DNA from 3 places in the Paenibacillus sp. FSL K6-1566 genome. Region 2 is predicted to be linked to each of the others. Evidence: riboswitches for the same ligand, from Rfam matches in the RefSeq annotation. Region 2 holds a riboswitch; each other region holds the start of a gene.
The links. A riboswitch is a leader RNA that binds a small molecule or an ion and turns the genes downstream of it on or off. The one in region 2 is predicted to bind cyclic di-AMP.
Positions count from the first base shown of each region.

Region 1: linked by a shared signal. The riboswitch ahead of NST08_RS27515 (APC family permease) and the one ahead of NST08_RS17560 (C40 family peptidase) in region 2 are both predicted to bind cyclic di-AMP.
Region 3: linked by a shared signal. The riboswitch ahead of ehuB (ectoine/hydroxyectoine ABC transporter substrate-binding protein EhuB) and the one ahead of NST08_RS17560 (C40 family peptidase) in region 2 are both predicted to bind cyclic di-AMP.

Region 1 is NZ_JBBOSR010000001.1:6,128,488-6,136,021, reverse strand. It holds gene NST08_RS27530 (TetR/AcrR family transcriptional regulator) at 1-245, shown strand, start outside; gene NST08_RS27525 (MFS transporter) at 358-1,611, shown strand; gene NST08_RS27520 (amino acid permease) at 1,760-3,175, opposite strand; gene NST08_RS27515 (APC family permease) at 3,471-5,297, opposite strand; cyclic di-AMP (ydaO/yuaA leader) riboswitch at 5,474-5,656, opposite strand; gene NST08_RS27510 (molybdopterin-containing oxidoreductase family protein) at 6,231-7,534, shown strand, end outside.
Region 2 is NZ_JBBOSR010000001.1:4,009,538-4,017,071, reverse strand. It holds gene NST08_RS17570 (helix-turn-helix domain-containing protein) at 1-818, opposite strand, end outside; gene NST08_RS17565 (glycoside hydrolase family 28 protein) at 1,060-2,628, shown strand; cyclic di-AMP (ydaO/yuaA leader) riboswitch at 2,997-3,130, shown strand; gene NST08_RS17560 (C40 family peptidase) at 3,134-3,610, shown strand; gene NST08_RS17555 (stalk domain-containing protein) at 3,951-5,210, opposite strand; gene NST08_RS17550 (2Fe-2S iron-sulfur cluster-binding protein) at 5,446-5,835, shown strand; gene NST08_RS17545 (AraC family transcriptional regulator) at 6,055-6,921, opposite strand; gene NST08_RS17540 (L-fucose isomerase) at 7,123-7,534, shown strand, end outside.
Region 3 is NZ_JBBOSR010000001.1:5,740,930-5,748,463, reverse strand. It holds gene NST08_RS25825 (AI-2E family transporter) at 65-1,144, shown strand; gene NST08_RS25820 (hypothetical protein) at 1,259-1,618, opposite strand; gene NST08_RS25815 (SDR family NAD(P)-dependent oxidoreductase) at 1,859-2,602, shown strand; gene NST08_RS25810 (exosporium glycoprotein BclB-related protein) at 2,681-3,493, opposite strand; cyclic di-AMP (ydaO/yuaA leader) riboswitch at 4,052-4,198, shown strand; gene ehuB (ectoine/hydroxyectoine ABC transporter substrate-binding protein EhuB) at 4,672-5,490, shown strand; gene ehuC (ectoine/hydroxyectoine ABC transporter permease subunit EhuC) at 5,492-6,145, shown strand; gene ehuD (ectoine/hydroxyectoine ABC transporter permease subunit EhuD) at 6,149-6,811, shown strand; gene ehuA (ectoine/hydroxyectoine ABC transporter ATP-binding protein EhuA) at 6,824-7,534, shown strand, end outside.

The DNA of each region.
Region 1 (7,534 bases), 2.1 Mb from region 2:
TGAATAAATTGCTGGCGATCCTGCAGGGGCCGCGGGCCCTGTACCTGGAAATCCTGGAGGAGGGTGCCGATCAAGGAATCATTTCTCCGGAGGATATCGAGGAAGTATCCGTTATATTCGGATCCCTTCTCGACGGCTTGTCGACCACGTTCTATGAACGGTCACAAGAGGAATTGCGCATGCTGTACCGGAAGGGCGTCAGCATTTTTCTGCAAGGGGTGATGACTGGGCGAGCCGAGGACTGACCGGATGACCAAGCTTCTTTTGATAAAGCATAGGAACATGCGAAGGCATGCTCCGTGCTTTTATGAATATAAATAAACCGACTAGTCGGTTTCAACTAAGGGGGCATGAACAATGAAGCATCTGTTTCGCAACAAAGCATTTGTACTGCTCACGATTTCGGATGTCCTGCAGAACATCGGCATCTGGATCCGCAACATGGCGCTGCTCTACTTCATTATGGAGAAAAGCCATCATAACCCGGTAGCCATATCGCTTCTGACCGTTATTGAATATGCGCCGATCTTTCTGGTTTCGATTATCGGCGGCGTACTAGCCGACCGCTGGCGGCCGAAGCGCACGATGATTTGGGGGGACATCCTGAGTTTCTTATCCGTGCTGCTCATCCTGTTCGTCGTATTTGCAGGATATTGGCAGGCGGCCTTCGCCGTGACGCTGATCTCGGCCGTTGTCTCCCAATTCTCCCAGCCGTCCTCGTTCAAGATCATCAAGCGCTGCTTGCCGGATGAGCATGTCTCGTCGGCGACGGCATTGTCCCAGACGCTCATGTCGCTGTTCATTATTCTAGGGCCGATGATCGGGACGACGATCTATCAAGCCTTCGGCCTCGAAGCGTCACTGATTGGTCTGCTTGTCATATTTGCCGGCTCTGCCGCCGTATTGGCATTCCTCCCCTCGCATGTGGATGAAGCAGCGGATAGGGCCGAATCTGCAAGCTCTTTTACAGAAGAACTGAAGGAGGGCTTCCGCTACATCGGCCGTACCGGATGGCTGAAGGTGCTGTTGGTGGTTTATGTTCTTCTGGCGCTCGGGGCGGGACTTGTCCAGCCGCTCGATATCTTTGTCATCACCGAGCGGTTGATGCTGGATATGACCAGCGTGCAGTGGTTTACCGCGCTTGAGGGTGCAGGGATGCTGATCGGGGGGATTATTGCTGCCGTCATCGCCGGGAGGGTGAAAGGCTCGTATCTTCTGTTTGCTGGCCTTGCCTTCCTGGGGGTGTCCACATGCATCGAAGTACTGTCGAAGTGGCCGCTCCTGACCGGTGCCATGCGTTTTGTTACGGGCGTGCTGATGGCGCTGGCGCAAACCGTCTTGATGGCGCTGATGATGCGGCAGGTTGATGAACAATATATCGGGCGTCTCAATGGCGTCATGACGCCGGTCTTTACCGGCATGCTGCTGATCGGCTCCGGACTGACGGGATGGTATATGGCGGCATCGTCGATCGTTGCGGTATATTTCACGGCAGGAGCCATATTCCTGGTATCCTCGTTCGTCAGCATAAAGCTTCCCGCCGCCAAGGTGCCGGTTGAAGGCATGCCTGCCGGGCCGACGGCTGCCCCTAAAGGCGTGATGGAATCCTAGAGCGCTCAGCTCAACAACTTACTTATAAGAAAAGAGAAGGGACTGTCCCAGGTCAATGGACCTTACGGGAGAGTCCCTTCTTCTCTTCGTTAATGATGAGGTCAAGGCTGGTTTAATCTATGGTAGCGCGCAAGACGTTCACTCGAAGTCAGGATTCGTCTGGTGCTGCGTCTTGGCGCAGCGAGCTGTGCCTGTAACCATACACGGCGTAGATAATGATGCCGAGCCCGATCCAGACGATGAACCCGATCCAGGTGATCCGCTGCAGCGTCGTGAGCAGGTACAAGCAGCTGAGCGTGGCGATTAAAGGCAGCCATGGAACCAGCGGCACGCGAAAGGTCCGCTTCAGGTTAGGGTGCGTCTTGCGCAGGACAATGATGCCTAGCGAAACGGTAATAAAGGCGAACAGCGTGCCGATGCTGGCCAGGTCCGCCAGGTTTCCAAGCGGAACGAAGCCCGACAGCGCCGCGATGCAGATGCCGGATACCCAAGTGCTGAATACGGGCGACTTCGTCTTCGGATTGACCGAGCTCATCCGTTTCGGGAGCAAGCCGTCCCGACCGAGTGCGTACAGCAGCCGGGATTGACCGAACAATACCCCCATGAGGACGGTGGTCAGGCCGGCGAGGGCTCCGAGCGAGATGAAGTAGGACATCCAGTCCTGCTCAATATACAGCAGCGCGAAGGCGACAGGGTCTTTCACGTTCAAGAGATGATACGGTACAAGGCCGGTTAATACCGCCGTAACGGCAATGTATAGGATGGCAACGATAAGCAGAGAGCCTAATATGGCGACTGGCAGGCTTTTCTGAGGCTGCTTCACTTCCTCCGCAGCTGTGGCGATGACGTCGAAGCCGATATATGCGAGGAAGGCGATGGCCGCCCCCGTCATGACCCCTTCGATGCCGAACGGAAGGAACGGCGTCCAGTTGTCCGGCTTCACGTAGAAAACTCCGACACCGATGAACAGAACGATGACGGCTATCTTCAGATATACCATGATGGTGTTGAGCCGGGTCGATTCCTTCGCACCCCGGGATACGATCCATGTAATCAACAGCGCGATGACGATCGCCGGCACATCCACGTATGTGCCCTTCGCAGGATTGAAGGCACTTGTAATGGCAACAGGAAGATGAATATTGAACCCGGACAGAATGCTCTGCACATACCCCGACCAGCTGCTGGATACGAGGGCGCTTGCAAAGCCGTATTCCAGGAGCAAATCCCAGCCCATCAGCCAAGCGAGGCCTTCCCCAAAGGCGGAGTAGCTGTACGTATACGCGCTGCCGGCTACCGGCACGGTGGAGGCGAATTCGGCATAGCATAGTGCGCAGAAGGCGCATACCAGCCCTGCCAGGAGGAATGACAAGATCAGTCCCGGACCGGCATGGGTGGCGGCCGTCACGCCGGTTAATACGAAAATTCCCGTTCCCACGATAGAACCGACGCCAAGGACGATCAAGTCCATGACGCCGAGCTGTTTCTTCAATGCGGAACGCACTTCTCCGCCTGTCAAAGGCGGAATCGGCTTCTTGCGAAGCAGATTGTGTTTCAAGCTCATAAATGGAGTCTCCTAGATGTTTATTTAGATAGATTTCCCCGATGCATGACCCATCCATTCCGACATTATAAAGAAAAATAAGACGCTTTGAAAGCCTAAGGCTGCCTGTCCCCAGAAAAAAGCCTATGTCGAAGGTGTTGGCGGCCATGCGCGTACGCTTTCCTTCGGTAAATTACCAGTCTCTTCCCAATCCATCTCAGAAGAATCAGCATCAGCCGCTTGGGAGCGGATGTGGGAAGCGAACCGGATGCAAAGGCAGAAAAAAGCCCGTCCCCGCCATGGGTCCGGGCTGCAGCTATTTCTTCAAATGATAAGGAACCGTTGTAAGAATAACATCCCGCCGGTAAAGCAGATGAGCGCGAATGAGCAAGCTCGACTGATTGTGCAGGAAGTTGTGCCACCCCTTCTTTGGAATGAACTGTGGAATGACGACCGTCACCTGGTAGTCGGACTCGCTGGCCTTGCGCTGTACCGTGTCGATGAATTTAGTGAGCGGCGAGATGATGCTTCGGTATGGCGAATGCAGCGTCACCAGCCGGACGTCCGGCTGCCACTTCTTCCATTTTTCCTCGAAAGCAATCTGGTCTTCCCGTTCAAAATTCACGTAAACGGCGATGATTTGGTCAGCGGACAGCGATTTGGCATAATTGAGCGAGTTCTCCACCACATGCGTAATGCCGGCTACCGGCACGATAATAATGTTGCCTTCGATCGGCTTTGCCGGCTCGCAGGTCGTAATCCGCAGCTGATCGGCGACCGCTTCATAGTGACTCCGAATCCGGGTGAAAATCCAGATGATAAGCGGCAGAAACAGAAGCACCGACCACACCTGGGCAAATTTCGTGAAGAAAAAGATCAACGTTACCGCAAAGCTGATAACAGCCCCCGTCGTGTTAATGACCAGCTTGGGGATCCAGCCTTGAGGCTTCTCGCGAATCCACTTCACCATCATTCCCGTCTGCGACAAAGTAAACGGAATGAATACGCCGACGGCGTACAACGGGATCAGATGCTCGGTTTTGCCCTCGAAGGCCACGATCAGCACGATGGACAGAAGGCCAAGGATGATGATGCCGTTGGAATACCCCAAGCGGTCCCCCCGGACCGTGAACATTCGCGGGATGAACTTATCCTTTGCCAGGTTGACGGCCAGCAGAGGAAATGCCGAATACCCCGTGTTGGCGGCCAGGATCAGGATTAACGCAGTAGTCCCCTGAATGAAATAATACAGCGCGTTCCGGCCGAAGGTATGCTCGGCGATTTGGGAGACAACCGTCACCTCTTCGCTGGGGCTGACCCCGTAATAATAGGCCAGGAATACGATCCCTGAAAATAACAGGGCGAGCAGGGAGCCCATCGCGGCCAGGGTTTTGGCGGCGTTGTTCGGCGCGGGCTCCTTGAAGTTCGGGATGGCGTTGGATATGGCTTCGACCCCGGTCAGCGCGGAGCTGCCTGAAGCGAACGCCCGCAGGAGCAGAAACAGGCTCAGTCCGGCGACGGGCGTGCCGATCTTGGTGTGCAGGTCCGGCGAAGCGTGGCCGGTTGCAATATCGTAGAGACCGACGCCGATCAGAATAAACAAGGCCAGCACGAACAGGTAGACCGGATAGGCCAGGATCGAGGCGGATTCCGTCACGCCCCGCAAGTTCAGCACAGTAAGAAACAGGACGAACAGCACGGCGATCCCGACGTTATAGGGACGAAGCTCGGGAAAAGCCGACGTAATCGCATCCGTCCCGGCCGATACGCTGACCGCAACGGTTAGGATATAGTCGACGAGCAAGGAGCCTCCGGCAACGAGGCCTGGATACATGCCCAGATTCCGTTTCGACACGACATAGGCTCCACCGCCCTGCGGATAAGAGAAGATGATCTGTCTGTACGATAGGATCAGCGCCAGCAATAAGACGAGAACGCCGATGGCGATCGGGATGGAATACCAATAGGCAGCCGCGCCGACAGTCATCAGCACCAGCAGGATTTGCTCGGGGCCGTAGGCGACGGATGACAGGGCATCGGATGACAAAATCGCCAGGGCCTTGGTTTTATTCAATTTTTGATCGCCTAATTCATTGGATTTGAGCGGTCTTCCGATGAGGAAGCGCTTGATGGAAGATAGCATCGTGTTTCACCACCGATTCGATTTGGATTTTGGGTCGTTCTCCCCAAAAAAGCATAAAGCTATGTGGCTTGGGTGAATGGTCAAGGGCCGGGCATGGGATGCATCTCCATTTCGATTTTTCGATTTTTGGCATAGAAAAAACACAGGTTAGAGCCTGTGTTTTTTGCACAAGTTCACAACCCTCCCATTAACGCCTACGAGGTTAGCTGTCGGATTCGGGCGCGAGAGTCGCCCTACCTGATGCCGCGCGGGACCGGCCGCGGTTATTCAGGATTCACCCCATAGTATGGCTGCCGCATCGGCAGGCATACGCTTCGGTTCCCCCATTTTCCTCTCTGGAAATTCGGCGAATCAACTGTGAGATTATATTGGATTTGAAATCTGAATAGTATATTACGCCTGCGGCATTCGATTGTAAAACGGCCTTTTGCCGCTATTTTCGGCAGTAAGGAACCGAATGATCCATAAGTAAGCGATTACATAGGATACGGACTTTCGCGGGATCATTATTTTGCAGATTTACGCAATAAATCGCTGAATGCGAAGATTTGGAAACTGAAAGCGCGGTAGGGAAAGCAGAAAACGCGGTGAGGGGAAAAGGTAGGCGTGCAGATAAAAGAGGATGCTCCTATCGAAGAAGCAAGCCGAAGAGAGCATTCGCGGCCGCTTCTTGAGCCGGCCGTAATGTAAATTCGCCATGCCGTATCTCGGGGGAGGAGATACATGCATGGCGAATTTTTGGGAGTGGTCCATGATATGGCGAGGAGGAGAAAGGGTCTGGGTTTCTCATCCTTGCTCTTGATAGAAATATACCCGGGAGTTCGAGGGGTGAATCACATCTTTAGAAAAAAATGTATGACTTTACGATAAGGCTGATTTTTTTTAAGATAAGGGGATACGAAAGAGGCTGGAGGACAAGGGGGAGAGGACAAATTGATTCATCAGAAACACGGCGTATTTCCGGCGGTTTGCCCGCTGGATTGTCCGGATACTTGCAGCCTGCTGCTGCATAAAGAGAACGGGAAAATCGTAAAGGTTACAGGCAACCCCGACCATCCGATCACGCAAGGCGCGATCTGCAATAAAGTCCGCAATATGGCTCACCGGGTATACCATCCGGAGCGTGTCCTGTATCCGCTGCGCCGGACCGGCCCGAAAGGGGCCGGCTCATTTGAGCGGATCAGCTGGGACGAGGCGATCCGGGAAATCGCGGACCGGTACAAGGCGCTGATTGCATCGGATGGTCCGGAAAGCATCCTGCCTTACAGCTTCTACGGGAACATGGGCATCTTGAGCGTAGACGGCATGGACCGCCGCTTCTTCAACAGGCTGGGCGCCAGCAAGCTGAAGCAGTCCATTTGCAATTCGGCCGGAAACGAAGGCTGGAAATCGGTCATGGGCTTCAACGGGGGGACGGTCCCTGAAGACACGGTGAACGCCGATGTGATCATCGTCTGGGGCGGCAATATCGTCAGCACGAACATGCATCAGGTGGTGCTCGCCGAAAAAGCCCGCAAGCGGGGTGCGAAGGTCGTCGTCATCGATGTTCATAAAAATCAGACCGGCCAATGGGCGGATTGGTTCATTCCGCTGTATCCCGGTACGGATGCCGCGCTTGCCGTCGGGATCATGCACGTCCTGTTCCGGGACGGGCTGGTGGATGAGGCGTTCATGGAACGTTATACGATCGGCCATGAGGAGCTGAGGGAGCATGTGAAGACGTACACGCCGGAATACGTGTCTTCCGTAACGGGCATTCCGGCCGACGATGTGGCGAAGCTGGCCGAGCTGTACGGCCGTGCCGGCGTGTCTTACATTCACATCGGCAACGGTCTGCAGCATCATGATAACGGCGGCATGACGGTGCGGAGCATTGCGGCCCTGCCGGCGCTGACCGGGCAGTGGCTCAAGCGGGGCGGCGGGGCCGCCAAATCAAACGGGGGTTACAACAGCATGAACAGCGAGGCTTTGGAACGGCCGGATCTGCGGCCGAACCCGGGTGCGCGCACGATTAATATGAACCGGATCGGGGAAGCGCTGGCCATGACCGAGAAGCCGATCCGCTCGGTATTCGTCTATTGCAGCAACCCGCTGGTGGTTGCTCCGGATACGGAGCGCGTGAAAGAGGGTTTTGCACGGGAGGATCTGTTCACGGTCGTTCACGATTTATTCATGACGGACACGGCCAAGTATGCGGATATCGTATTGCCGGCCACCTCCTCCTTTGAAAGCACGGA
Region 2 (7,534 bases):
AGGGGCGTCGTGCCTGCGATTTTTTTAAAGGTTTTATTAAAGTGGGCAATATGCTCAAATCCGGTTTGCTCGGAGATGAATTGTACGGAATCCCGGCTGCTCACAAGCATCTTCTGGGCTTCACGAATCCGTACCACCTGCAGGTACTCGCGAAAGTGAAAGCCTGTCAGCTTGGTGAACACTCTGCTGAGATAGGAAGGGCTGATGTAAAACTGCTTGGCGATCTGATCGAGCGTAAGCCTTTCATGATAGTTGGATTTGATATACTGGGCGATCTCCGAAATTTTCTGGTGCATCGGATGCTCATATTCTGGGGGCAGCGATTGGAGCGAGGTCTCGATCCGGTGCAGGCGGATGAGCAGCTCGTTCATCCACGAGCGAACCAACGAGCCGTAATGTGCCTGCCCGGATTGACATTCTGCGAGCATCGAGAGGAGCAGCCGTTCGATGTCGGGCTGATGCTTCAACGGAATGCGAACCAGCCTGGATGTCCCGTGATCGAGCAGCTTGGCGACGCCGGCATCGCCCTCTTCGATGAAGCTTCGGGAGAAGCCGATCAGCACCCGCTCGAAGATCAGCTTATCGGAGCTTGCCGTCGAATGCAGATCATGCGGGTTCACGATCATCATATCCCCTTTTTTGACGGTAAACACATTATGGTCCATGAAGTATACCCGCTCTCCATTAAGCAAGTAATACAGCTCGAAGTAGGGATGCTCATGCGGACGGGGCATGCTGCTGGAACCGTTTCGTGACATGTATTGGATGGAGAAATCATCTTCTCCTATGTGGTACTTGGGCTGCAGCCGGTCATTCATTCTCTCTAACTCCTTTGCACACGCGGATCCGATTCTATTGTCATTCGTGAAGCCTGATATACCTGAACAGGTCGGAGACAACGGATACGGCTAGTTGGGTTCGTAGAAATTTATATATCATGGCTGCAGCCGATCTTCAAGGGCTTTGGCTGCAATCGGCAGCATTTTTTATAAGCGCTTACATCTTCATGCGGTATCAATCGAATAAGCAAACTTGAAACTTACTAAAGCGGAGGTAAGCATGAAACAAACAGAAGAAGCAATATGTCCCGACTTGCCTGTAATCCCGGAATACACAGTAATGATCACAGACTATGGCGCAGTAGGAGACGGCGTTTACGACAATACCCTGGCATTTCATCAAGCAATCGAAGCTTGCGCAAAGGCAGGAGGGGGGAAGGTGGTCATCCCTCCGGGGATCTGGCACACCGGTCCGTTAACCCTGCAGAGCCGGATTGAGCTTCACGCTTCTGCCGGCGCGCTTGTCATGTTCAGCAAGCAATTCGAAGCTTATCCGATCCGGATGTCTGCTTATGAGGGCCGGCAGATGTTCCGCTGCCAGTCTCCGCTCGATGGAGAAGGGTTGGAGGATATCGCAATCACCGGCAGCGGCATCTTTGACGGAGGCGGCGAAGCCTGGAGGCCCGTTAAGCAAGGGAAGCTGACGGAAAGCCAGTGGGATCGATTAATTCATACCGGCGGCGTCGTGGATGACGGGGGACTGTGGTGGCCAACGCCGGCTGCCCGGGACGGGATGGAGAACCTGGCCCGGATCGAACAAACAGGCAGCCGGAATCCCCAGGATTATGAGTCTGTCAGAGACTATCTGAGACCCAATCTGCTCAGCTTGAGAAACTGCAAGCGGATTCTGCTCAGCGGCCCTACCTTTCAAAACTCCGCAGCCTGGTGCCTGCATCCTTGGGCATCGGAGCAAATTACCATTCAGAACATTACCGTCCGCAATCCATGGTATGCCCAGAACGGGGACGGACTGGACATCGATTCGTGCAAATACGTGACCGTGGAAAACAGCTCGTTTGATGTAGGAGATGACGCGATCTGTCTGAAGTCCGGAAAAAATGAAGCCGGGCGCCTGCTGGGAAAGCCGAGTGAGCGCATCAGCATCCGGAACTGCACCGTTTATCACGGCCACGGCGGGATCGTTGTCGGCAGTGAAATGTCCGGAGGCATCAAGGATGTGCACGTATCCGATTGCACCTTCATCGGCACCGATATCGGCATCCGGTTTAAAAGCTGCCGCGGACGCGGCGGCGTGGTCGAAAATATCTTCATCGAACGGATCCGGATGCGGGAGATCGACGGGGATGCCATCTCCTTCAATTTATATTACGAAGGGAAAGCCGGCTCCGGCGAATACCAAGCGGAAGCGATGCTCCCCGTTACCGAGGAAACCCCCGTGTTCCGCAATATTGTTATTAAGGATATCGTCTGCAGCGGCGCGCATACTGCGCTCCTCATCAACGGCCTGCCGGAGATGCCGGTGGAGAACGTGACGGTGATGCGGTCGGCCATCACAAGTCGGGAAGGCATTGTATGCCGCAATGGAAAGAACCTGACGATTCAGGATATGGTCCTTCGCAATCAGGAAAATCCGCTCCTTCTCTTTCACCAGAGCCGAAATGTACAGGTGGTGAACGTCAAGGGGGAAAGCGACTCGCTGGATGACCGCTTGCTTGTGGTTACCGGGGAACGGTCCGGGCAAATCGAATGCTCGGGGCTGCATGCCGATAGGGCAGGACAGATTATGATTTCTTCTGAAGTGGAACCGGAGGAGGTCGTGATCAAGTAGCTTTGCTGTTGGATGCATTAAGGTTTAGAAGGGAGGTGATCGAATTATAACCGTTGCAATCTCAATATGATAAGGAGGTACGCCATTGAAAGCTGCAAAATGGCTGAAGCAAATGCTTGTTCTATCGATGAATTTGCTAGAAGCCGGCCCCCCTAGGTGTCGGCTTCTTGCATGGAGGATTTTTCGCCGCGCTTAGAAAACGGAAACAATTTTAACATAAATGTCATGACTATGTGACCTTTCATATAGTAAAAACACTGTTAAAACTCTTTCGATTCGACGGCGATATCTAAAAAACGATAGATTTATCGGATATTATTGACAGTTTGCTAGCTTGTATACTATATTAAGAAAGGGTTACAAAATGTTAATGAATTTTGCCGAATTTCGCTAGAGAAAACGGGGGAACCGTCCTGGGTGAATTATTCTTGTAGTAGAGGGAATATAGGTGACCTTCAGCCGAACCCTTAGCTAACTCCGTAGGCATCGAAGGAGAGAATATATTTTGAAGAAATTGGTCATTTCTTTGCTAGGATCCGCAATCATTTTTTCTTCCGGTGCCGTGACAGCGTTTGCCGATCAGCAGCCTAACTTTCAGCAGCAAGTGAAGCAGTTAGTAGGAACACCGTACAAGTGGGGCGGAACAACCACAAGCGGATTTGATTGCTCCGGATTTATTCTGTATATGTTCCGTAACTTTGATCTTGACCTTCCGCGCACTTCCCAAGGACAAGCCCAAGTAGGCGTGCATGTAGACCAGGAAGAGCTGCGTGTCGGTGATCTGGTATTCTTCAACACGAACGGCAAGGGAATTTCACATGCTGGCGTTTATATTGGAGACGGGCAATTCGCACATGCTTCAAGCAGCAAGGGTGTTCGAATCAGCAAGCTTAGCGACTCTTACTATAAGCCACGTTATGTTACCGCACGCCGGGTGTTAAGCCAAGAGGAATATGCGAAGCTGGTAGGAAGTGTTAGCTAGATCAGCTCATCTTTGATCTTGATCCGGCTCTCTGCACAATGATCGTCTTGCAAGTCCTGGTAAGGAATTCTATGATCGATTTTCAGTGATTGCACCGAATACATACATAATCTTGATGATGACCTCTGTATACGACAGAGGTCATCTTTTTTTGTGCCGGTCATGTGGAAGATTGGCATCGGCTAATTCATAGCTTGTGTCGTTTCAATGGCTGTCAGAGATGCTCGGTTATCACGGAAGCATTGAACAAGCGAACAGGCTGCAGGTCCATAGCGACCGGCAGCCTGTGTAGTGATGATCGGAAGGATGGACTCATCCACGCTTCAACCTTTATTACGGATCACTCTTTGATCACCGCTTCGTTCATGGCGCCTTCGATATCATCACCGTAGACTCTGAATATACCGAGCCGCCACAATGCCGCACCTTTCAGCTGATAGCGCTTGGCCAGACCAAGCTTGTCGTCGATGGAGTTCTCCGTTTCGCTGCCCAGGCTAATTCCAAGCAGAAGCTTGTCCTTAGGGGCTCCGGCATCAAGTGCAAGCTGAATAGCCTGCTGCACTTGCGTGTTCGGTTCCGGCTTCCGGTCTTTGGTGCCAACCGGGTGATACTGGTATGCCATGATAATCAGATCGTCGGCAATCGATGCAAGCGTTTTGTAATCATAGCCTTTATAGGCGCTGTTTAACGGAGGTACGGCCAAGGACAGGGCAGTCCCTTTCGGCAAGGCAGCTCTAAGGTCCTTCACGTATTGGTTCAGCAGCTTCTGCTGGGAGGCGGCATCCAGCTTGAAGCCCAATCCTTCGAAATCCAGCACGACTCCGCCGAACCCATTGTCCGCAACGGCGGCGGTAATCCCGTCGATCGATTTCATCCGCAGCGAGGCGTCGCTCATCATTTTTGTCAGTTCGCCGTTACCGTCCAGTGTATATACCATCAAATAGGGCTTAATGCCCTGTCCTTCCGCATCGGCCACAAGTGTCTGGGGCGTGATGTCTCCGGCGGCTTCCGGCATGCGGTATTCAACCCCTTGAAGGGTGAATTCGCCGTTACGGTCAATTCGGCTCCAGCCAAAGGCGACGGAATTCATCCATTGAATAATATCCCGCTCCTTAAAGGATTCAATGGCATAGAAGGCCCGCAGATGCATTTTGCTTTTTGGTGATTTGAGCGATACGGTGCGCGTTGCCTGATTCCACCTTACGGAAGCCCCGAATTGGCTGCTGAACGAGCTGAGCGGAATCAGCACGCGTCCTTCGCGCATGATCGGCGCTGCGGGCAGCTTGACGTTCTTCTTATTCACCACGGCGGTGGTGCTGCCGACTCTGAGCTGAACCTCGGTTGTGTTATCGTTGCCGGTCTTTACCGCCTGCACGGTTTGGGTCTTGCTGTTCCATTTGATGTCGATGCCCAGTGCCTCGCCCACAGCCCGGAAAGGCACGTAGGTTACGCCTTTCTCAATTCGCGGAGCCGCATCGAACGCAAGCGGAACATCATCCAACAGAACGGAAATGGTTGGTGCCGCATGGGCTGGATGATGATCAGCCGCGGTTCCGAGCAGCGACAAAGAGAGCAGGGAGGCGGCGGCCAGCTTTCCCAATCGTTTTGAGTATCCGATAATAATCTCCCCCACATTCTATGAAAGATAAATGAATCTATGAAACGGTTTACAGCAATGATAGTATAGCAAAATATTGGTAGAATACAAAATAAATAAATAGAGCGGTTTTCAAATGATGTCTGCGTATAGACGGCGTGAGAATAGCCCGGCTTTCGAGTATAATGGTAAGCGTAAATAGGAGTGAATAGTTCCAGGCATTTTAGGAGGATATATCGTGTTTAAATTCTGGAGGAGTAAAAAGAATAGCCATTCGGCCGGTCATCCGTCTGCATCCGGTGGACAGGAGCTGGAGGAGGCTGTTCCCGACAAGCTCATCGAGCTTTCCGGTCGGGAGGTTCACAAGAGCGTTGCTCCCGTGCTTGGGATGACGGTGCTGGATCTGGCCGAGCGGAACGATGTGGATTGGAACTCTTTTTGCAAAAGAGGCACGTGCGCACGCTGCCGATGCCATGTAAGCGTTGGTGTCCAGCATTTGTCGTCACCGAATCAGGCGGAGGAACAGAGGCTGGACCCCGAAGAGCTCGAGGAAGGGTACCGGCTTGGCTGCCAAAGCCGGATCGAATCGGTCGGCCCGATCAAGATTAAGCATGCCCCTTATTTTTAGTAGAATATTTGTACCTTTTAGGTTCAAAAGTGACCGTCCCTCGTCTAATAAATTTTAATGATTGCTCGAGACTCGCTTACAAGGACCATTCGTGCCTCGGCACGAGTCCGTTGTCGGCGGGGGAAGCCGGCAATCCTCGTCACGGGATTGCGCTTGGCGGCCGCATTCGCCGCATAAACGTCAAGCAGGCAGCCGCATCTTAGCGGCTGCCTGCCGGCGTTATTCCGTCAACTGGGCTTGCCGCCGCTGACTTTCCCGATAGGAGGATGGCGTCTGCCCGGTTATTTTTTTGAACAGCATGGAGAAATACTTATCATTCCCATATCCGACCTGCGACGCAATCTCGTGCACGGGGGCATCGGAATCCGACAGCAGACGCTTCGCTTCTTCAATCCGCTTGGAGATTAAGTAGTTGAAGGGCGAATCGCCGAGCTCCTTTTTGAATAGATGGGATAAATAGTGCTGACTGACATACAGCGTGTCGGCGATGTCCTTCAGACTGATGCTCTGGGTGTAGTTGGCATCAATGAATTGCTTGGTTCTCAGCGCAATTTCATGCTTTCCTTTCAACGCCTGGAATTGGTGCTTTACGTCGATAATCCGGTAAATGACCGTAATCAGCGACATAAGCAAATTCGTGCTCAGCGTTTCATAGCCAAGAATTTGAGAATCGCATTCTCGAATGATGTCCGAAAGATAGCTCTCTACCTTGTATGCGTACTTCTCGCATGAAATAACCGGCTCCACGTACGGAGGCAGCAGCATTCCCTGAGGAACGCCCTCGATATGCAGGGAATCGACTCCGCAATAGATGACTTTAAAGGGACTGCTTCCTGCCGACTTCTCCTCATGCGGCACACCCGGATTGTAGATGGCCACATCTCCTTTCCGGAGTTCGTACACCTTGCCCGCGATCCTGAATTCGCCGCGGCCTTCCACGACATACAAAATTTCGCAAAAATCATGGATCTGCGGCGGACCGTAAAAGAAGTCTTCATCCACGACCTGTCCGGCAAAGAGCAGCTGTGGATTTTTCTTGAATCGGAATTGATCGCTTCTGCTGTGTGATATTTCAATCTTCGGCACGTCGTTGTCCCTCCCCAAAGCGAAACTTCCTGTCATTATTATACTGCATAATTGCGTTATCTCGAAATCGTTTTCAGTTCAAGGCCGGCGGTTCACTGTTTTGCTGAATATCCATGGCAACAAAGCAATATAGTGGGTTATCCCGCATATCGAATCTATTTACAATGTGGATATAATCAATGATTTGGGAGGCGTGGCATTATGACGATTGAAAACGATTACAGATGGAGAGACGGATTTCCGAAGATCGGAATCCGGCCGACGATCGACGGGCGGCGAAGAGGCGTGCGGGAATCCCTCGAGGAGCAGACGATGAACCTGGCCAAGGCGGTTGCGGCGCTGCTGTCGGAGCAGCTCCATTATCCGAACGGCGAGCCGGTGGAATGCGTCATTGCCGATACCTGTATCGGCGGAGTGGCCGAGGCGGCGGCAGCCGAGAAAAAATTCAAGCATGCCGATGTCGGTCTTACGATCACGGTGACGCCTTGCTGGTGCTACGGAACGGAAACGATGGATACGGATCCTTCCAGACCGAAGGCGGTCTGGGGCTTTAACGGCACGGGCCGTCCAGGTGCGGTCTATCTGGCAGCGGTGCTGTCCGCTCATGCTCAAA
Region 3 (7,534 bases), 1.7 Mb from region 2:
TTGAATCCCTGCACTCTGTCATGATACGATGAATGAAACTTTGTGGAGATAAGGAGCACCCTATTTGATAAGAATGAACAAATTTTTCAAACTGTGCTTTGCCGTCATTCTGATCCTGGCCATCATATATTTAGGATCGCTCGTCGATTTTATTTTCAAGCCGGTCCTCTCGTTCTTCTCGATTACGCTCGTGCCGTTGATGCTGGCGGGATTCTTCTTTTACCTGCTGCGGCCGCTGGTCGATTTGCTTGAAAGATGGAAGCTGAACCGATCGCTGGCGATCCTGCTGCTGTATGTCGTGTTCGCGGGAATCCTGACCGGCTTTATCCTGTGGGTGTGGCCTTCTCTGAGGGATCAGGTCGTTGCGCTCGTACAGAATGCGCCGGCACTGTTCGCCGCACTGGGCGATCAGCTGCACGAGCTGGAGCAGAGCGGCTTTTTGCAGGATCTGTTTCCCGGAGACGTTACCCCGTTGACGCAGCTGACCGACTACTTGAACCGGGGCTTCTCATTCCTCACCAACTACATCATGAACCTGTTCTCCTTTGTGTCGAATTTCGCGATCGTGCTGTTTACCTTCCCGATTCTTCTGTATTACATGCTGAAGGAGGGGGGCAAATTCGGCAAAATGCTGGTCGGCTTTCTTCCGAACCGCTTCAAGGACGAGGGGGCATCCGTGCTGGATGAGATCAATAACGCCCTGAAAGGGTTTATTGTCGGCCGGGTGCTGGTCAATCTGGCCCTTGGCGTGCTGATGTACATCGGCTTTCTGATCATCGGGCTTCCGTATGCGCTGCTGCTGACGGTGGTGGCCGTCATTGCCAACTTTATTCCGTTTATCGGGGCAATTCTATCCTCGATTCCGATCGTCATTATCGGGTTCATCCAGTCGCCAGGAACCGCGATATGGTCGCTCCTGGTCATTTTGGCCGCCCAGCAGATTCAGGACAATTTGATCGGGCCGTATATTTTCGGCAAGCAGCTGGATATTCATCCGGTTACGATCATCATTTTAATATTGGTAGGACAAGACCTCGGCGGCATTATCGGGATCCTGCTTGTCGTTCCGATCTATATGATCGTGAAGATTATCGTAAAGAGAGTGTACCAATTGTTCTTTAAGGAAAAATGGGAGAAGGCTTAGTCTGCTGATATTCGAATCGGGGCGACTCCTTCTTGACGCAGATGGTAATGGAAAAAGCCCAGCGAGGTTACGCTGTCATGGACATCGTACGGCTGCGGCTTTGCTTTTTTTTGTCTATGTGATTTGGCCCGATGCTGATTCCAGCGCATCCAGGTTATGCTGCAAATCCTGCTTAAGCTCCTGTATTCGCTGCTTCAAATGGTGCAATATTTGAACCCGGATCTCGGCTTCCCGCTCTTTCATGCAAAAAGCGGAGCAGGACAATGCTGCATGCTTGTAATGGCTGCTGTCATTCAGGATGACATGCAGCTTTTCCTTATATAATCTCTTTACAGATCCGCTGCCCGGCTTGATTTCATAATACCGGCTGGTTTCAACGAGCAGCTTCCATTCGCAGGTGTGGAATGTGAAGCGGTCCCGCTCCAGCGTACCGGTTACCTGAATGAACCGTGTACCTTTATCGAACGTATTCAATAGACATTGTGCCCCCCTTATGATGTCATGTTGATGTAGTACTGAATGATTATACAGTCTGTCCATGTTTAGATTCTAATGGAAATAATTAGGTTGTCCCTTCCGTTCATGGGAGGCCCATTTTCGGATGAAAATAGAATAGATATGGGGGATTATGCTCACGCTAGGTTAATACCATTATGTGTGACATAGTCATGCTGTTTGGAGTCGAAAATTTTCAAGCCAAGGAGTGGGACGAACATGAGATTTCAGTCGAAGGTTGTCATTGTAACCGGCGGCGCGAGCGGGATTGGTGAAGCGACGGTCCGGCTGTTCGCAGAAGAAGGGGCAAAGGTGGTTATTGCGGATTTTTCAGATCGTGGACAAACCCTTTCGGATCAATTAAGACAAGACGGGTATGAGGCGCTGTTCGTCAAGACCGATGTGACCAAGGAATCGGAAGTGATCCGCATGGTTGAGCAGACGGTGAACCATTATGGACGCATTGATGTTTTATTCGCCAACGCGGGGATTGCGAAGGATGCACCGGCCGATGTGCTGGAGCTCGACAATTGGCAGCGGACGATCGATATAAATTTAACGGGCGTCTTTCTGTGCGATAAGTACGTGATCAAGCAAATGCTGTCCCAAGGCACCGGCGGCGCGATCGTAAATTGCGGCTCGATCCACAGCCATGTCGGCAAATCCGGGGTAACCGCTTATGCTTCAGCCAAAGGCGGGGTGAAGCTGTTGACGCAATCCATGGGGGCCGATTATGCCTCGAAAGGCATCCGGATTAACGCCGTATGTCCTGGATATATCGACACCCCGCTGATCCAGGGACGGACGGAAGCCATTACGCAGCATCTGGTCAGCCTTCATCCGATGGGGCGCTTGGGACAGCCGGAAGAGGTAGCGAGGGCAGTCTTGTTTCTGGCCAGTGATGATGCATCGTTTATAACAGGGACGACCCTCTTGGTTGATGGAGGATATACAGCGGTTTAAATGCCTGCACAAGAAAGCCCCGAGAGGACTCGGGGCTTTTTGCATATTCCAAGGAAGCTCTATTATATCTAGGGCGAATTATATAATGCTGACACCAGCGCTTCCGTAGCCAGCTACGGCAGTAGCGATCGTGATTCCTGAAGCCGTAGCTGAGAATACCATCAGCAAGCGGGTATTGGCCGCTACTGGAATGGCCAGACCGTCCACAAAACCGTTGCTGACTGTACCAAGGGCAAGAACGCCGGTAAGCGGAGGAGCCAGCGTTACAACCGCACCTGGAATTGGGGTGAAAATATTGCTTGTTGCCGGGGCGCTGTACAGCTGTGCTGTGATCGTAACGGTTGTTCCAACCAAGGAGAGCGCTACCGTAGTGCTGAAGGTTGCCGAGATCGCATCAATGGTGCCTGCTCTCGGCGTGTTGAATGCAAAGTCAAGCAGTGTTCCCCCAGCGCCGGTAAGGTCGACGGTTCCGCCAGCCAAGGTGACCGCTGGTCCGGAATTGCCGAAGCCTACCAGTCCGACCGTTCCAACCAACCCGCCGACAAGCGTTGTCAAGGCAAGCGGGATACCGGAAGCGAACGGAATGATGGCGCCTCCGCCAGGTATCCCCGGTACACCCGCAGGTCCTGCAGGTCCGACAGGTCCGACAGGTCCCGCAGGTCCGACAGGTCCAGCCGGCCCTACCGGTCCAGGGATGCCCTGTGGTCCTGCAGGCCCTGGAATGCCTTGCGGTCCCGCAGGTCCGATCGGCCCAATCGGTCCGACAGGCCCAACCGGTCCAATCCGCCCGCGCGAAACTCTTGGACAGCGGCGCACAAGCACCAGATCCTTTTTACCGTGATCGTGTTTGCCTTTGCCATGATCGTGGCATTTCTTTTTAGCGTGAAGCACTTTTTTCTCTATTTTTTTAGGTGAGCACAATTTCTTTTTTCTAAGAGAACGATCCAAATTCAAGCACCTCCTTTAGATTTGTTCTATACTACGCAACTTTTGCCTTGGGGGCATGGGTTAATAGCGTATTCCTGGTAGAAGGATGCCTATTATTTGCTAGAATGTACGGTTGCCCTATAGTAGGGGGCCCACCGATTCCGTCTGAGACAGGCCCGGCGCGGGCTGAAATGAGCGGGGGATAAAGACAAGCAATAGGATGTCATCCAGCGCACGAAAAAAATTTTTTTTTCGGGGAAGTACGAAGTCTCCTTTGCCACCTTTCGTACCGATCATTAACCGCATGAAAGATCAATGGGATGAACTTCGGGGGCTGGGTGGCGATAATCCTTGCTGTTAAGCGGATTGCACGCTCCGGGCAATATACCGAGATGAGCTGCCGCCCCCCCAATCCTCGGTTAACGGAAGCATGAGGTCACCTTCGTACCGGCATGGAAATGACTCCTGAAAGGGATCAAAAATGCGCGAAACGGGTTTGACTTTTCCTGGGTTTCCTTTTATCATGAACACACGCTTAGTTTCCGGCATGCACATGACGGAAAGCGGGGGAACCAGTTTTATCAGGGGCGAGTCACTTGATTTCAGAGTGTAGGGTACCATCTTACCCGAGTCCGTCAGCTAACCTCGTCAGCAGTGGATGGGTCTTTTATACATAACCGATGTTCATAAACAAAGGCCCTTGATTCTCTATAGGGGCCTTTTTCTCTATGTTGACCCCCTGCTGGCGGAGCTGTGTCCAATTCCCCTGTTCGGAGGTCTTTTTTGCGTGGACTTTGAATGGGATGTGAAAGGAGGATGACAGGCTGTAATGTGTCTTCAACTGAAGTGGTCTAGAAGAGGCGCTGTAGTTAGAGCAACAGGGCGATGCAGGAGTTCGGTCCCTTGAAGCCTGATGATGGTGCGCGGGGACAAGAGCTTCAAAAATCCCCAGTAAATCTATCTATAAACTTTGTTATTTGCGTGTCGTTGATTGTTCAACTGGTTACTTAAGCTCATCGAGTTGATGCCGGGTGTTTAAGAAATTCTTTGGGTCATTATCGAGGATTATAGGAGTTCATGTGATTAACGAAAGGTTGTGGAAGGATTTGAAGAAAGTGATTGTGCTGGTTTGGTGTTTGATTATGGTGGTATCCTTGGCCGCTTGCGGCGAGAAAGGGAGCACGCTGGAGCAGGCGATTGAACGTGGGTATGTCACGGTCGGCTTTGCGAATGAGAAGCCGTACGCTTACAAGGAGGCGAACGGCGAGCTTACCGGCGAGGCGGTCGAAATTGCCCGCGTCATTCTGGAGCGCCTTGGCATCAAGGAAATGAGGGGGGAGCTTACCGAATTCGGGTCGCTTGTAGCGGGGCTGCAAGCCGACCGGTTCGACATGATAACGGCCGGGATGTTCATTAATCCGGAACGCTGCTCGGCAGTCTTGTTCGCCGATCCGGAGTACAGTATCGGGGAAGCGCTGGCGGTAAAGAAGGGGAATCCGCTCGGGCTTGGAAGCTATGCAGATGTTGCCAAGGATGATGATGCCAAGGTCGCCGTCATGACCGGTGCCGTCGAGATCGGATACATGGAGAAGTCGGGCATTCCTTCCGAGCGCATTGTCCAGGTGCCTGATCAGGCTTCGGCAATCAGTGCGCTGCAGGCGGACCGTGTGCAGGCAATCACGATGACGGGACCGTCGCTGCAGGCAATGCTGGATTCCGCAAGCGATGAGAGCATCGAGCGCGTAACCGACTTTGAGCAGCCGGTCATTGACGGTGAAAGCGTGCGCGGGTACGGCGCGACCGCATTTCGGAAAGCGGACACCGAATTTCAGGAAGCCTATAATGCGGAGCTGCAAAAAATGAAAGAATCCGGCGAGCTCCTGGAAATCTTGCAGCAGTTCGGATTTACCGAGGAAGAGCTGCCGGGCGACATGACAGCGGCTGCGCTCTGCGGGAAATAGCATGCCGAACTCCTGGATTGAGTTCCTTCCCACACTGTTGAAGGGCGCGGAAATTACGGTCCTGGTCGCGATATTTTCCGCCATGCTTGCGATTGTTGCAGCCTTTGCGGCAGGACTATCCCGGTTATCCAAGCTGTGGATCCTGCGCACGCTAGCCGCTGTTTATGTGGAGGTCTTTCGGGGTACCTCCCTGCTTGTTCAGCTATTCTGGCTGTACTTCGCCCTTCCGTTCATCGGCATCGAGCTTCCGAAAATGCTGGCGGCTATTTTGGCAATCGGGCTCAACTTCGGTGCGTACGGCTCGGAGATTGTCCGCAGTGCGGTGCTCGCGGTACCCAAAGGTCAATGGGAGGCAGCGGTCGCGCTCAACCTGAAGCCCTGGCAGCGGATGTTGAACGTGATTTTGCCGCAAGCAACGCTTAGGATGCTGCCGCCGTTCGGGAACCAGCTGGTGGAGCTGATTAAGTCAACGTCGCTCGTCTATTTCATCACGATGGCGGATCTGACCTATCAGGCGATGGTGCTCCGCAACAACTATATTGCCTGGACGACGGAAATTCTTGCGCTGCTGCTCCTGTTGTACTTTGTGATCGCTACGCTCGTTGCGGTGGCGGTCCGGCTGCTCGAGCGGAAATTGACGGCGGGGAGGATGTAGCCTATGTGGGATTGGAATTATGCATTTGATATTTTACCGGAGCTGCTGCGGGCGCTCCAAATGACCGTATGGGTAACGCTCTGTGCGTTCGTGGTTGCGCTTATTGTTGGGTTGCTGCTGGCTTTTGCCGCGCGGAGCCGATTTAAGCCACTGTCGCTGATCACCAAAGGAATCATTGAGTTTATCCGAAACACGCCGCTGCTCGTGCAAGTCTTCTTTCTGTATTACAGTCTGCCGCTCCTAATGGGCATCTCGATCCCCGCCTTCTATGCTGGAGTGATCGGACTGGGGCTGCATTACAGCACCTATTTGTCCGAGGTGTACCGATCAGGCATTGAAGCGGTACCGAAGGGGCAGTGGGAGGCGGCAACGGCGCTGAATTATACGAAGGCCCAGACCTGGCGCAGCATCATATTGCCGCAGGCGGTACCGCCGATCATCCCGGTGCTGGGGAACTATTTGATCGTGATGTTTAAGGAAACGCCGATTTTGTGTGCGATTACGCTGGTGGAAATGATGATGACGGCTAAAAATATCGTGTCCCAGTCCTTTCGGGCGTTCGAGCCGTACACGCTGGTCGGAATTTTATTCCTGATCATCAGTTATATCGCGTCGCTGCTGGTTCAAAGGCTGGAAAAGCGCATGAATCTGCAGCGGGGACAATGAGGAGGGAAAGCGATGAATGCAGTTGTGATCGACGAACAGGAGGAGGCCCTGCCGTCCCGGACGGAGGAAAAGCCTTCAACCGGTATGCAGCCGATCGTGAGATATAAAGGGGTCACCAAATCCTTCGGCGAGCTGCAGGTACTCAAAGGCATCGATTTGGAGATCCAGCCCGGAGAGAAGGTGGCCGTGATCGGTCCGAGCGGTTCGGGGAAGACGACGCTGGGCCGGATGCTGATGACGCTCGAGGAGCCGACCGAAGGCACGATCGAGGTCGACGGCGAGCTGCTCTGGCATATGTACCATAAGGGAAAGCTCGTCCTGGCGGACGAAAAGCATCTGCACCGGATGCGATGCAATGTCGGAATGGTGTTCCAGCATTTCAATCTGTTCCCGCACATGAATGTGCTGCGAAACGTTACCGAGGCTCCGCGCAAAGTGCTCGGCTTGTCCAAGGAAGAAGCGGAGGAACGTGCAGTGTCCATGCTGGGCAAGGTAGGCCTTGCCGATAAGCTGAAGATGTATCCGGCGAATCTGTCCGGGGGACAGAAGCAGCGTGTCGCCATAGCAAGAGCGCTCGTTATGCGGCCGAAGGTGATGGTGTTCGACGAGGTGACGTCCGCACTGGACCCCGAGCTGGTGGGCGAGGTGCTTGCCGTGATCCGGGAGATCGCCGAGGAAGGCGAGATGGCGATGCTGCTGATTACGCATGAGATGGATTTCGCT